4 regions of the Enterobacter adelaidei genome follow, and region 3 is predicted to be linked to each of the others. Evidence: predicted binding sites of a transcription regulator. Region 3 holds the regulator's gene; each other region holds the start of a gene.

Region 1 (3,143 bases), 520 kb from region 3:
GCATTGTCGATATCGCTTTCAGAGAACGGGTTAACCTTTGCCTGGCTGCCTTTCAGGTAGCGCTGATAATCTTTATACAGACGATCGCGTTCCGCAGACACCCGCGTGGTATTGGCGACCGCTTCCGACAGTTGTGCCTTAAGGTTGTCGATATTGTGCGTCGCAGTGACCAGGTCAGCCTGGAGTCTGTCTACACGCGCCTGGTAGCGACCTGGATCAAGTTTAAATAACACTTCACCTTTTTTAATGAGCTGATTATTTTTATCAGTCACTTCACTGACCACCCCGGTGACCTGCGGCGTAATCGGAATAGAAATAACCGCCTTTTGAGCCGTAAAGGTATACGGGTGGTTATAGTTCATTAACAGGATAAGTCCGGCAACAATAAATATCCCGCCTAATGTCGCGGTGGCGAGCGTCCACTGGTTAACGGGAATACGGAATATTTTAAAAATGGCCCAGGCAAATGCCACATAGGTCAGAATAATCAACAGATCCATGATTAGCGCTCCAGCGTGTTCTTATCAGCAGTGGGTTGTGCCGCTGCCAGCTTTTGTTCAAGCTCCGCCACGCGTTTGGTCAGTGCATCCATGCCCGGTACCTCATCAGGCTTCGAGATGTGGTTCTGCATCCCCCAGCCGCGATCTTCACGGTAAAGCGTGGCCCAGATCCACAGGAACGGCCATATAGCATGGAGCGTAAACAGGCTAATCCATCCTGCCGTATGAATCGCATCGGCATGGGGATGGTTACGTTTTTTGGCCATATTATACGGGATGTCATGAATGGCTATGACGCCGTAAAAAAGGACCAGGAATACAAAAATCAATACGCCCAGCGCAAAATAGTTGAGAAACATATTCTCCTCACTTAAACAACGTCAACTCATTAAATTAATAAAACGGTACGCAACCTAATTAATTTTTTATAGGAACAGTAATCACTTGCTATTTCAGCAGCCGGGGAGTATGGATTTTTATAATATCTCCATGCAAGTTTATAAACGTGTCAAAATATAACCTGAATAATAATAGACTTAACCTTACAATATGAGCGTAATCCACGTTTACACTTTTCGCCATACCACATCTGAAAAGTGGTTTTTTAGCTTTCTGTGTCGCCCCATGCCATCCTGACGCTAAATCGCAAGACAGAATTTGTTAAGGATCACAGCCGGAGAATTCTGCATAAAAATATTTTGTGAAATAAGTCACAATACAGAGACAAATCCGCCAGGATCAAATGTGACAAAAATCACAAAAAAGGGTCGTTTCTGCTCTATTTTTCGTCATCGTATTTTTTTTGCCCACTTACTTTGTGATTCAGATCACCACATTGATATCCACACCCCCTACATTTACGTGACACGAATCACACAAATTTTCGTCATCTGGACAGTTGAACGATTCAGTGCCAGATTTCACAGCATGAACAGGGCCCGGCTACCTCTGCCGCCTCACATTAACAATAAACCTCGGGCCGCAAGCCTAAGCGTAAACAGAAGAAGGGGTGTTTTATGTCATCCGATTTCAAGATCAAAGTACAAAGCTTTGGTCGTTTCCTCAGCAACATGGTGATGCCAAATATCGGCGCGTTTATCGCGTGGGGTATCATCACCGCATTATTCATTCCGACAGGGTGGTTGCCTAACGAAACGCTGGCGAAACTTGTTGGCCCAATGATTACTTATCTGCTGCCGCTGCTCATCGGTTTCACCGGTGGTCGTCTGGTGGGCGGTGACCGTGGCGGTGTAGTGGGTGCAATCACAACCATGGGTGTGATTGTCGGTGCGGATATGCCAATGTTCCTGGGCGCAATGATTGCGGGTCCTCTGGGCGGTTGGGCAATCAAACACTTTGATTCCTGGGTAGACGGTAAGATTCGCTCTGGCTTCGAAATGCTGGTGAACAACTTCTCCGCAGGCATCATTGGTATGATCCTGGCGATTCTGGCGTTCCTCGGCATTGGCCCTGCGGTTGAAGTGCTGTCCAAAATTCTGGCAGCAGGCGTTAACTTCATGGTTGCGCACGACATGCTGCCGCTGGCGTCTATCTTTGTTGAACCGGCGAAAATCCTGTTCCTTAACAACGCCATCAACCACGGTATCTTCTCACCGCTGGGTATTCAGCAGTCTCATGAGCTTGGCAAATCCATCTTCTTCCTGATTGAAGCGAACCCGGGCCCGGGTATGGGTGTTCTGCTGGCGTACATGTTCTTTGGTCGCGGTAGCGCGAAGCAGTCTGCGGGCGGTGCGGCTATCATTCACTTCCTGGGTGGTATCCACGAAATTTACTTCCCGTACGTGCTGATGAATCCGCGTCTGATCCTGGCCGTTATCCTCGGCGGTATGACCGGTGTGTTCACACTGAGCGTGCTGGGCGGTGGTCTGGTTTCTCCGGCGTCTCCGGGTTCTATCCTGGCGGTACTGGCGATGACGCCAAAAGGGGCTTACTTCGCAAACATCGCGGCTATCTGTGCAGCAATGGCGGTCTCCTTCGTGGTCTCTTCTATCCTGCTGAAAACCAGCAAATTGAAAGAAGATGATGATATCGAAGCGGCTACCCGTCGTATGCACGACATGAAAGCGGAATCCAAAGGTGCTACACCGCTGGCGGCTGGTGATGTCTCTAACGACCTGAGCCACGTGCGTAAAATCATCGTTGCCTGTGACGCCGGTATGGGTTCCAGCGCAATGGGTGCAGGTGTGCTGCGTAAGAAAGTGCAGGATGCGGGTCTGACTAACATCTCTGTGACCAACAGCGCCATCAACAGTCTGCCACCGGATGTGGACCTGGTTATCACGCACCGCGATCTGACCGAACGCGCCATGCGTCAGGTTCCGCAGGCACAGCATATTTCGCTGACCAACTTCCTCGACAGCGGCCTGTACACCAGCCTGACCGAGCGTCTGGTTGCCGCGCAGCGTCACGAAGACAACGAAGTGAAAGTGCGCTCCAGCCTGCAGGACAGTTTCGACGAGAGCAACGCCCACCTGTTCAAACTGGGTGCGGAGAACATCTTCCTCGGTCGTACTGCTGCTACCAAAGAAGAGGCGATTCGCTTTGCCGGTGAGCAACTGGTGAAAGGTGGCTACGTTCAACCTGAATACGTTGATGCGATGCTGGAACGTGAAAAACTGACGC
Region 2 (3,143 bases), 860 kb from region 3:
CGCCGCCGAAGATGGTGGCCCAGAAACCCGACTTTTTGCCCGCGTCGATGGCCGCCAGCCAGAAGATCACCGGCATCACGGTATTCACCAGCAGGTTTGCCGCCGGTACCAGTACCTTCACGGCGGTGACCTGCAGCGCAGCCGGAACAGACGAGGCAGTCAAGTTAAGGAAGGTGACGACAATCATGCCGATGATGCCGCAGGCAATCGCCATTTTGCGGGGATCATGCAGCGTTTCGCCGACGTTGCGGTTTTTGATCATCAGTGCAGCAGCACCCCAGTTCGGGATGATGCGGTGGTCTACGTCCTGTGTGAAGGCACCTGCGGCCACGGAAGAGGCCCAGGCGTTAAAGAAGAAGCCTAACCCAAAGGAGAAGTGAGAAGCCGGATCCCCTTCGCAGGAGTTCAGTTCTCCCAACGTACGAAACGCGCCCATACCCTGTGTGGTAGGCGCATGAAACATGCGTGCAGCCCCGGCTCCGACACCGACGCCTACCAGGCCGCCAATGATGAGCGATTTTATTAATATAATTAAGAACATCAGTCTGCCCTTTTATGAATAATCAGCGTTGCGTGACGAAATCCACCCGATCGAGATTGATGGCGGTCACGTTGACGGTCACATCCAGCTCCACGCTGTAGGTCCGTCTTTCCCGGCGCAAAAAGAAGAACAGAAACGCTTCTTTACGCACCGCTTCTTGCGCCTGAACGACCTGCACATCCTGTGGCTCAATACGCAGTAAGATATGCGGTGACGCTTTCATCACCGCGGCCTGAACGTGGTTGAGCGCATCGGCAAAGGCGCGCGCTTTGGCGTCGCCTTTCCCCTTCACTCTCACCGTGGTCGTGAATTGTTCTTTCATGCTTATGCGCCGTATTTCTTCTGCCACGCCTGTACCAGACGCTCGCCCAGCTCTTCTTTATCCATAAAGCCAAAGCCCAGCACGTTGCAGCCTTCGTTGATAGCGGTCACGCCCTCTTCCACTGAACGCATACCGTATTTGGCCTTGTAGCCATATTTGGTTTGTGCAGTGATGGCACCCGCGCCGCCGCTGCCGCAGAAGGAGATGCCGAAGGTGGCGTTTTCCGCTTTCATGACGTCGCCCAGCTTCATGTCTGCCGCCATACCCGGTACGACAACCGCGCGTCCACCGGCTTTTTCCACACCTGCAGCCACTTTCTGACCTTTACCCAGGCGATCGCCAATCACGACTGTAATCTGTTCCATGTATTGCTCCTTAAAGGTTGTCTTTTGCGACTTCAAAGTGAACGGAGAGCAGCCAGGCTTCTTCATCAGGAAGATTGCCAAACTGCGCGACCACTTCACGGGCGAGCCGCATTGAATCCGGTGAAATTTCGTCAAACAGCTCCGCTTCAACCTCCGGCAGCGGCTCGCCGGTCACCGACCGGTGCGCCATTGCGCGAACGTGGGAGGTCAGCATCTGTTCCTGTACTGCGTTGGGGATGATGTTGTGCCGGGCCAGCAGGTCATAAACCTGCTGCAGCATGGTGTTAGCGAGCTGCTCTGTTTGCTTCGCCTGATCCCCAACGTCGTTCATTACCGCTCCGTTAATCACTCGTCTTACCCCGTTAATGGCTCTGGAATAAAACTAACGTTGGGTGGGAAATGTTTGTAGCGAGTTGTTTTCCACTTCGAAGTGGAAAGGCGAGCCGCAGCAGTGATCTGTGCCACATAAATGCGGTGAATAATGACAATTCGCTGGATTTACGTGATGAATATCACGCAATCCATTGGCAAAACGGTAGGGAAGAAAACGAAAACATCTGGCAAGGGAGTCGCAGAAATGTGACAGCGATAGGGTTTACTTATTACGACGCATAAAAAAAGCGAGGGCATTTCGCCCTCGCCTTGCTGTTGTGTCAGATGCAGTCTCTGTTAGCGGTATTTTTGGTGGTAGGTATTGCGGGTGGTCACGAACTGCTCGGCCGCCGCCTTCGCCTCTTTCACTTTACCTTCGTTTGCCAGCTTCAGCGCACCGTCAATCTGGCCGACCAGGATATCAAAACCGTGGCGGTAATCTTTCATTTCCGCGCTGTCTGCCGCTTTGCTTTCCAGCTTCGGCGGTGTCGCTTTCTGGGCGTCCAGCGCCGCTTCACGCATTTTGGTCAGTGCGTCTTTCATTTCCGCCGCATTGTCGGTTTTCTGCACCACCTTCAGGTTTTGACCGAGGGTGCCCATGTCTTCTTCAAGATCGGCAGCAAACGCAGAAGAGCCAATAACCAGCGTTGAAGCCGCGACGATCGCTAACAGATGTTTACGCATTGCTCACTTCCTTTTTTATTATTAAAACGCCTTTACGGGTATTACTGGCCGGCGATTTTCATTTCCGGCAGAAGTACAGAACCACACTGTATATTGCTACGTGTTTCAATATCGTTACCGACCGTAACAATATTGCGCCACATATCTTTCAGGTTTCCGGCGATGGTAATTTCGCTTACCGGATACTGGATTTCGCCGTTTTCCACCCAGAAGCCCGCCGCACCGCGAGAGTAATCCCCGGTAATACCACTTACGCCCTGGCCCATCAGTTCGGTCACCACCAGACCGGTGCCCATCTCTTTGAGCATTTGCGCAAAGTTGAGGCCCTGTCCGGCGATACGCCAGTTATGGATACCACCCGCGTGACCGGTGCTTTTCAGCCCCAGCTTGCGCGCGGAGTAGTTGGTCAACAGCCACTGGGTCAGCACGCCGTCTTTGACGATGTCGCGACGTTCCGTGCGCACGCCTTCGCTGTCGAACGGTGTGGAGGCCAGTCCTTTCAGCAGATGCGGGTGTTCTTCGATGGTCAGCCATTCCGGCAGGATCTGCTTGCCCAGTGAGTCGAGCAGGAAGGTTGATTTACGGTACACAGAGCCACCGGCAATGGCCCCGACCAGGTGACCAAACAGGCCGGTCGCCACTTCATTGGCAAAAATCACCGGGGCTTTCATGGTGGAGAGTTTGCGCGGTGACAGGCGTGACAGCGTGCGTTCGGCACACTCTTTACCCACCCACTCCGGAGACTGCAAATCACCGAGCGCACGGCCAATGGTGTAGGCGTAGTCACGCTCCATATCACCGTTCTCTTCGGCGATGACGCAGCTGGAGAGTGAATGACGGGTTGAGCAGTAGCCCTGCA
Region 3 (3,143 bases):
ATCAGCCAGCACCCGCAGACGCGCAGAGACGGTTTGCGCATTCCAGCGGATCACCGCTTCGGCATGGCTGCGCTCGACCAGATTTTGCACCTCCTGAGGATGATGCAGGCTCACGGAGATATGTTCTTGCAGATCCAGCCCCACCTGGAAGATACGCAGCAGCCGTTTGTATTCGTGATTCTTGTTGGCGGCGAGCATGTGTAGTTGCTGATAACACTGGCTTATCAGATCCACCACCTTTTGCTGGCGCGTCAGCAGCGGCGGTAACGATTTTTCCGGATCGGTATGCTGGGTGAGCAGGGTGTATTTGGCCTCGCAGTAATCCGCAAGTTGCACATAGAGCAGGCTCAATGATTCACGCAGGGGCTGTTCCCGCCACAGCCAGAACCAGTTAAACAGCCCATACCACAGCGTACCCAGGGCGTAGATCAGTAGCGGCTCCCACACCGGCATGTTACCCGCGAGGCTCAGCGTGAAGATGGCCGCTATCAGTGAGGCGGGAAGCAGGCGCGCATGAAGGGAACTGATTTCGGCGGTGACGCCGAGCGTCATCGCCAGCACGGTCAGGATTAACGGCAGCGGAATATCGCGGGCGAGTAAGAGCTGCACGGCGAGGCTACAGCCAGCAAACAGCGAGCCGCCAATAATCAGACGTTTAAAAAAGCGCTTATGCGGTGTGTCCAGGCCAGCAATGTTGCAGCAGGCGGGCACGAGAGAAAACAGCAGACCTTGCTGAAGATGTCCGAGGATCAGGCCGATGGCTACAGGAAGACACAACACCAGCGTTTGTCGCAGTGCATAGTTAACTTCCGGGTGATAAATCAGCCTACGCCACATGGGGAAGAGAGACAAAAACGGCGTGACACCTTGCGATGGCACGCCGTTTGAGTGGAATTAACGCGTTCCGTAGACCACGATGGTTTTACCGTGGGCGGAGATCAGGTTCTGATCTTCCAGCATTTTCAGAATACGGCCCACTGTTTCACGGGAGCAGCCGACGATCTGGCCGATCTCCTGACGGGTAATTTTAATCTGCATGCCGTCAGGGTGGGTCATCGCATCAGGTTGTTTTGCCAGGTTAAGCAGAGTCTGCGCGATACGACCGGTAACGTCCAGGAAGGCGAGGTTACCCACTTTCTCAGATGTAACCTGCAGACGGCGAGCCATCTGGGAAGAAAGACGCATCAGGATATCAGGGTTAACCTGAATCAACTGACGGAATTTCTTGTAAGAAATTTCAGCCACTTCACATGCTGTCTTTGCACGAACCCAGGCACTACGTTCCTGGCCTTCTTCAAACAGGCCCAGTTCACCGATGAAATCGCCCTGGTTCAGATAAGAAAGGATCATCTCTTTCCCTTCTTCATCTTTGATCAGCACTGCCACCGAGCCTTTTACGATGTAATACAACGTTTCCGCTTTTTCACCCTGGTGAATCAGCGTGCTCTTCGATGGGTACTTATGAATGTGGCAATGAGACAAGAACCATTCGAGAGTCGGGTCTGTTTGCGGTTTGCCAAGCACCATGCGCTGTTATCCTCTGTTATAAGCTGTCACCAGAGTCATCAGATGCATCCGGACTCTGGGGTTGCAATCGAATTCTTACCCATACCCTGGGAAGTCGGCTATCGTAACGTTTCGCAGCCAGTAAAGTTTGATGTCCTCTGCATACATGTGTAACGTCAATGTATTACTGTAGCATCCTGAGTGTTTTAGCATAGCTTTCGCCGCGTGTCTCCTGGTGTCTCGCTTCAGCATGATGCAGGTCGCCTTCCATTGCGAGAAATGTAACGCACGCGTAATCTGTCACCAAAAATGCAACGTTGGAGTTAATGAATATGCAAGCGCGCGTGAAATGGGTTGAAGGTTTAACGTTCCTGGGCGAGTCCGCTTCAGGGCACCAGGTTTTGATGGATGGTAACTCCGGCGATAAAGCACCAAGCCCGATGGAGATGGTATTGATGGCTGCCGGTGGATGCAGCGCGATTGATGTGGTCTCGATTCTGCAAAAAGGCCGTCATGATGTAACGGATTGCGAAGTTAAACTCACGTCGGAACGCCGTGAAGAGGCACCACGCCTGTTCACCCATATTAACCTGCACTTTGTAGTCACCGGTAAAGAACTGAAAGACGCGGCCGTTTCACGCGCGGTGGACCTGTCTGCGGAGAAATACTGCTCTGTGGCGTTAATGCTGGAGAAAGCAGTAAAAATCACACATTCGTATGAAGTGATCGAGGCGTGATTGATGGGGCATCGTGCGTGTTGATGCCCTCACCCTAACCCTCTCCCACCGGGAGAGGGAATATGATCACGCGATCTGCTTCCCTTCCATCAACCGCTGTACCAGCGGCGTCATGATGAGCTCCATCGCCAGCCCCATTTTTCCGCCCGGCACCACTAATGTATTCATGTGCGAAATAAACGAGCCCTGCAGCATGGCCAGCAGCCAGGGGTAATCAATGCCTTCGAGGTTGCGGAAATGGATCACCACAAAGCTCTCATCCAGCGACGGGATGCTTTTGGCCGCGAATGGGTTGGAGGTGTCGACTGTCGGTACTCGCTGGAAGTTAATATGGGTACGGGAGAATTGTGGCGTCAGGAAGTTGATGTAATCCTCCATGGAGCGCACCACGGAGTCCATGACCGCTTCTCGTGAATGGCCGCGCTCGCTCATGTCACGCGTCAGCTTCTGGATCCACTCCAGGTTAACGATCGGTACCACGCCAACCAGCAGATCCACATGGCGCGCCACGTCGTGATGGGGAGTTACCACGCCGCCATGCAGCCCTTCATAAAACAGCACGTCAGTGGGTTCCGGCAGGGGTTGCCAGGGGGTAAAGGTACCCGGCACCTGGTTCCATGGCACGGCTTCATCGTAAGTATGCAGATACTTGCGGGATTGCCCTGTGCCGCTCTTGCCATATTCGACGAAGGTTTGCTCCAGCAGGCCGAAGTCATTGGCTTCCGGGCCAAAGTAGCTGATGTGTTTACCCAGATCGCGCGCTTTACGGATGGCCATGTCCATCTCCGGGCGCGTATAGCGGTGAAAGCTGTCGCCTTCGACCTCCGCCGCACGGAGATTCAGCTGGGCGAAAATCTTGCGAAATGCGAGGCTGGTGGTGGTGGTTCCCGCACCACTCGA
Region 4 (3,143 bases), 2.0 Mb from region 3:
GGCAAGAAGGCTCACCCGTGCTGACCCTGTTCCTCCAGCGCCACCGGCCATTTACGGAAAATGAGCACCGACCAGACAAGCGCCACCAGTGCCGGAATAGCGCCCAGATAGCCAATCGCCGACATCGACACATGCAGGCTAATTTGATTTCCCACCAGCGCGCCCGCGCCAATGCCCAGATTAAAAATCCCCGAGAAGAGTGACATGGCGACGTCCGTCGCATCGGGTGCCAGGGCCAGGACTTTCACCTGCATGCCCAGACCAATAATCATGATCGCCACCCCCCAGAACAGGCTGAGGATCGCCAGATGGTTTTCACTTCCCGCCGCGGGCATCAGTAACAGCAGGCAGGCCAGCAGCAGGCCAATGGCACTACTCACCAGAGTGGAGGCATGCTGGTTACCCAGCTTACCAAACAGAATGCTGCCAATAATGCCCGCTCCACCGAGGATTAACAGTAATACCGTGGCAAAGTTGGCGCTAAAGCCCGCCACAACCTGTACAAACGGCTCAATGTAGCTATACGCCGTGTAATGCGCCGTCACCACAATGACGGTAAGCAGGTAGATACTCAGTAACGCCGGGCGACGCATCAGCAGCGGCAGGCTTTTCAGCGAGCCAGAATGTTCGCTTGGCAGCGTCGGCAGCAGTTTGATCAGGCAAACCAGCGTGATCAGTGCCCCCATGCCGATGGCGAAGAAGGTGGTACGCCAGCCGAAATATTGCCCTACGATGCGGCCAATAGGCAGACCCAATACCATCGCCAGCGCCGTACCGGTGGCAATCAGGCTCAGCGCCTGGGCACGCTTGCCGGCCGGTGCCAGCCGTATAGCCAGAGACGCGGTTATTGACCAGAACACCGCGTGGGCAAAGGCAATACCGACGCGGCTAATGACCAGCACGGTAAAGCTCCACGCCATAAACGACAAAACGTGACTGGCAATAAACAACGCAAACAGACCGATTAACAGCTTACGCCGCTCCATCTGGCTGGTCATGAGCATAAACGGCAGGGACATCAGCGCCACCACCCAGGCGTAGATGGTCAACATAATGCCCACCTGCGCCGTTTCCATCTGGAAACTTTCCGCGATATCAGACAACAGCCCAACCGGAACAAATTCTGTGGTGTTAAAAATAAATGCGGCAATAGCCAGCGTGACCACCCGTAGCCACGCAACTCTGCGGGAAACTGTGTTCGTTGTCATAGGGATGTCGGAGATTCGTTGCTGAAAAGAAGAGATGTCGATCTTAAAACGTTAAATGGTGAAAACTCAATCATTATGTGATGCAGATCTCAATATTTACCTTATGAAAGCGGTAGCCGGGAACGTCGTTTTCATTGAATATAAAAGAACAACATAATAAAAACAGGCGGTAAGACAATGCAGGAGATTGATTTTTATCTGGTTGATGCCTTCAGGGACAAAACCTTTGGCGGCAATCCGGCAGCGGTTTGCCCGTTGAAGACATGGTTACCCGATGAGACCTTGCTGAGAATGGCGCAAGAGCATAATCAGTCGGAGACGGCTTTTTTCGTCTGCAGTAAAGGGGGGATTGAGCTACGCTGGTTTACCACCCTTACGGAAGTGAATCTCTGCGGTCACGCCACGCTGGCGGCGGCGTATGTCCTGTTTACCGAACTGGATTATCCCGACTCGCGGATCCACTTTGATACCGCATCTGGCCGCCTGACGGTAAGCCGTGAAGGTGACTGGATGACACTGGATTTCCCGGCATGCCCAACTCATGAAGAGACGCCCCCGCCGGAGATGCTCTCGGCCCTGGGGATCAGCCACTACGCTGAAGCCCGTAAAGGCCGGGCCTGGCTCATCGTGCTGGACGATCGCCAGCAGGTCGAAGCGCTCGCGCCAGACATCTCCGCGATGACGCCAGGCGAACATAAAGTGACGGTAACGGCACGGGGAGACGGTGAATATGATTTTGTCAGCCGCTTCTTCTCGCCGGGGGTGTCCGTCCCGGAAGATCCGGTTACCGGCTCTGCACATACGATGCTCATTCCTTACTGGAGTGAAAAACTGCGTAAAACGACGATGCTTGCTCGTCAGGTTTCCGCACGCGGCGGGGATGTCCGCTGCGAGTTGAAAGACTCACGCGTGCTGATGAGCGGCCAGGCCGCACTTTATTTAAAAGGCACAGTTTTTCTGCGCTGAATACCCATAACAAGAGAGGAAGAGACAATGCAGGAAATTGAATTTTATCTGGTGGATGCCTTTAGTGACAAAACGTTTGGCGGCAATGCGGCAGCAGTGTGTCCTCTGGAAGAGTGGTTGCCGGACGAGACGCTGCTCAAAATGGCGCAGCAGCATAACCAGTCTGAGACAGCTTTTTTTGTACGAACCGACGACGGGTTTGAGCTGCGCTGGTTTACCACGCTGGATGAAATTAACCTGTGCGGCCATGCCACGCTGGCGGCATCACACGTTATTTTCGAATACCTTGATTACCCTCATACCGAAATCACCTTCACCACGCGCTTTGTCGGTGAACTGACGGTAAAACGCAGCGGCGACTGGCTGACCCTGAATTTCCCTGCGTGGTCAACGGAGGGGGTCGATAACCCACCTGCGGTACTGTTTAGCGCGCTGGGCATCACAGAGGCGAAAGAGGTGCGCGTTGGTCGAGATTACATGGTGGTGCTGGAGAGCCAGGAGGCGGTGGAAGCACTAACGCCGGACATCGCGGCGATGCTCCCGCTGGATAAAATGGTTTGCGTGACGGCGCCGGGTGATGAGTACGATTTCGTCAGTCGCTTCTTCTGCCCGGGTGAAGGGGTGCCGGAAGATCCGGTCACAGGATCCGCCCACAGCATGCTGATCCCATACTGGAGCGAGAGGTTGGGTAAAACCTCACTGAATGCCCGCCAGGTGTCGTATCGCGGCGGGGATCTGCGCTGCGAACTGAAGGGCGACCGGGTGTTAATTGGCGGCCAGGCGACCTTGTATCTGAAAGGGCGTATCTATTTACGCTAAGAGTGGATCGCTATAAGTTAATACTATGAAGCACCATGGCAGGGCTGCGCTATGTTGAAGTTTAGTCTCACAAAAAAAGCAAGGAGCCTGCCATGTATTCCATTACCTCTGAGTCTGCCCGTCACCCGGATATCCTCAAACTGATTGCGG

Evidence for each region. Region 3 encodes CRP, which controls carbon source genes, mostly activating them, when cyclic AMP is high. Its sites were predicted from a motif close to ATGTGANNNNNNTCACAT; they were not measured.
Region 1: AAHF05_RS00725 (PTS mannitol transporter subunit IICBA) is a predicted target of CRP. The motif match lies at 1,243-1,260, and genes of this name have one in related genera.
Region 2: AAHF05_RS02340 (glycine dehydrogenase) is a predicted target of CRP. The motif match lies at 1,678-1,695, and genes of this name have one in related genera.
Region 4: AAHF05_RS10965 (sugar transporter) is a predicted target of CRP. The motif match lies at 1,284-1,301, and genes of this name have one in related genera.

What each region holds. Positions count from the first base shown of each region.
Region 1 covers NZ_CP154353.1:134,898-138,040, reverse strand. The annotation lists gene AAHF05_RS00735 (HlyD family secretion protein) at 1-500, opposite strand, end outside; gene AAHF05_RS00730 (DUF3302 domain-containing protein) at 503-859, opposite strand; gene AAHF05_RS00725 (PTS mannitol transporter subunit IICBA) at 1,517-3,143, shown strand, end outside.
Region 2 covers NZ_CP154353.1:478,523-481,665, reverse strand. The annotation lists gene AAHF05_RS02355 (DUF4311 domain-containing protein) at 1-541, opposite strand, end outside; gene AAHF05_RS02350 (DUF4312 family protein) at 564-863, opposite strand; gene AAHF05_RS02345 (SFCGS family glycine-rich protein) at 866-1,228, opposite strand; gene AAHF05_RS02340 (glycine dehydrogenase) at 1,239-1,577, opposite strand; gene cybC (cytochrome b562) at 1,898-2,284, opposite strand; gene pmbA (metalloprotease PmbA) at 2,326-3,143, opposite strand, start outside.
Region 3 covers NZ_CP154353.1:4,248,765-4,251,907, reverse strand. The annotation lists gene AAHF05_RS20760 (YccS/YhfK family putative transporter) at 1-837, opposite strand, end outside; gene crp (cAMP-activated global transcriptional regulator CRP) at 895-1,527, opposite strand; gene AAHF05_RS20750 (OsmC family protein) at 1,839-2,243, shown strand; gene AAHF05_RS20745 (phosphoribulokinase) at 2,310-3,143, opposite strand, start outside.
Region 4 covers NZ_CP154353.1:2,252,024-2,255,166, forward strand. The annotation lists gene AAHF05_RS10965 (sugar transporter) at 12-1,208, opposite strand; gene AAHF05_RS10970 (PhzF family phenazine biosynthesis protein) at 1,386-2,174, shown strand; gene AAHF05_RS10975 (PhzF family phenazine biosynthesis protein) at 2,202-2,993, shown strand; gene AAHF05_RS10980 (GNAT family N-acetyltransferase) at 3,086-3,143, shown strand, end outside.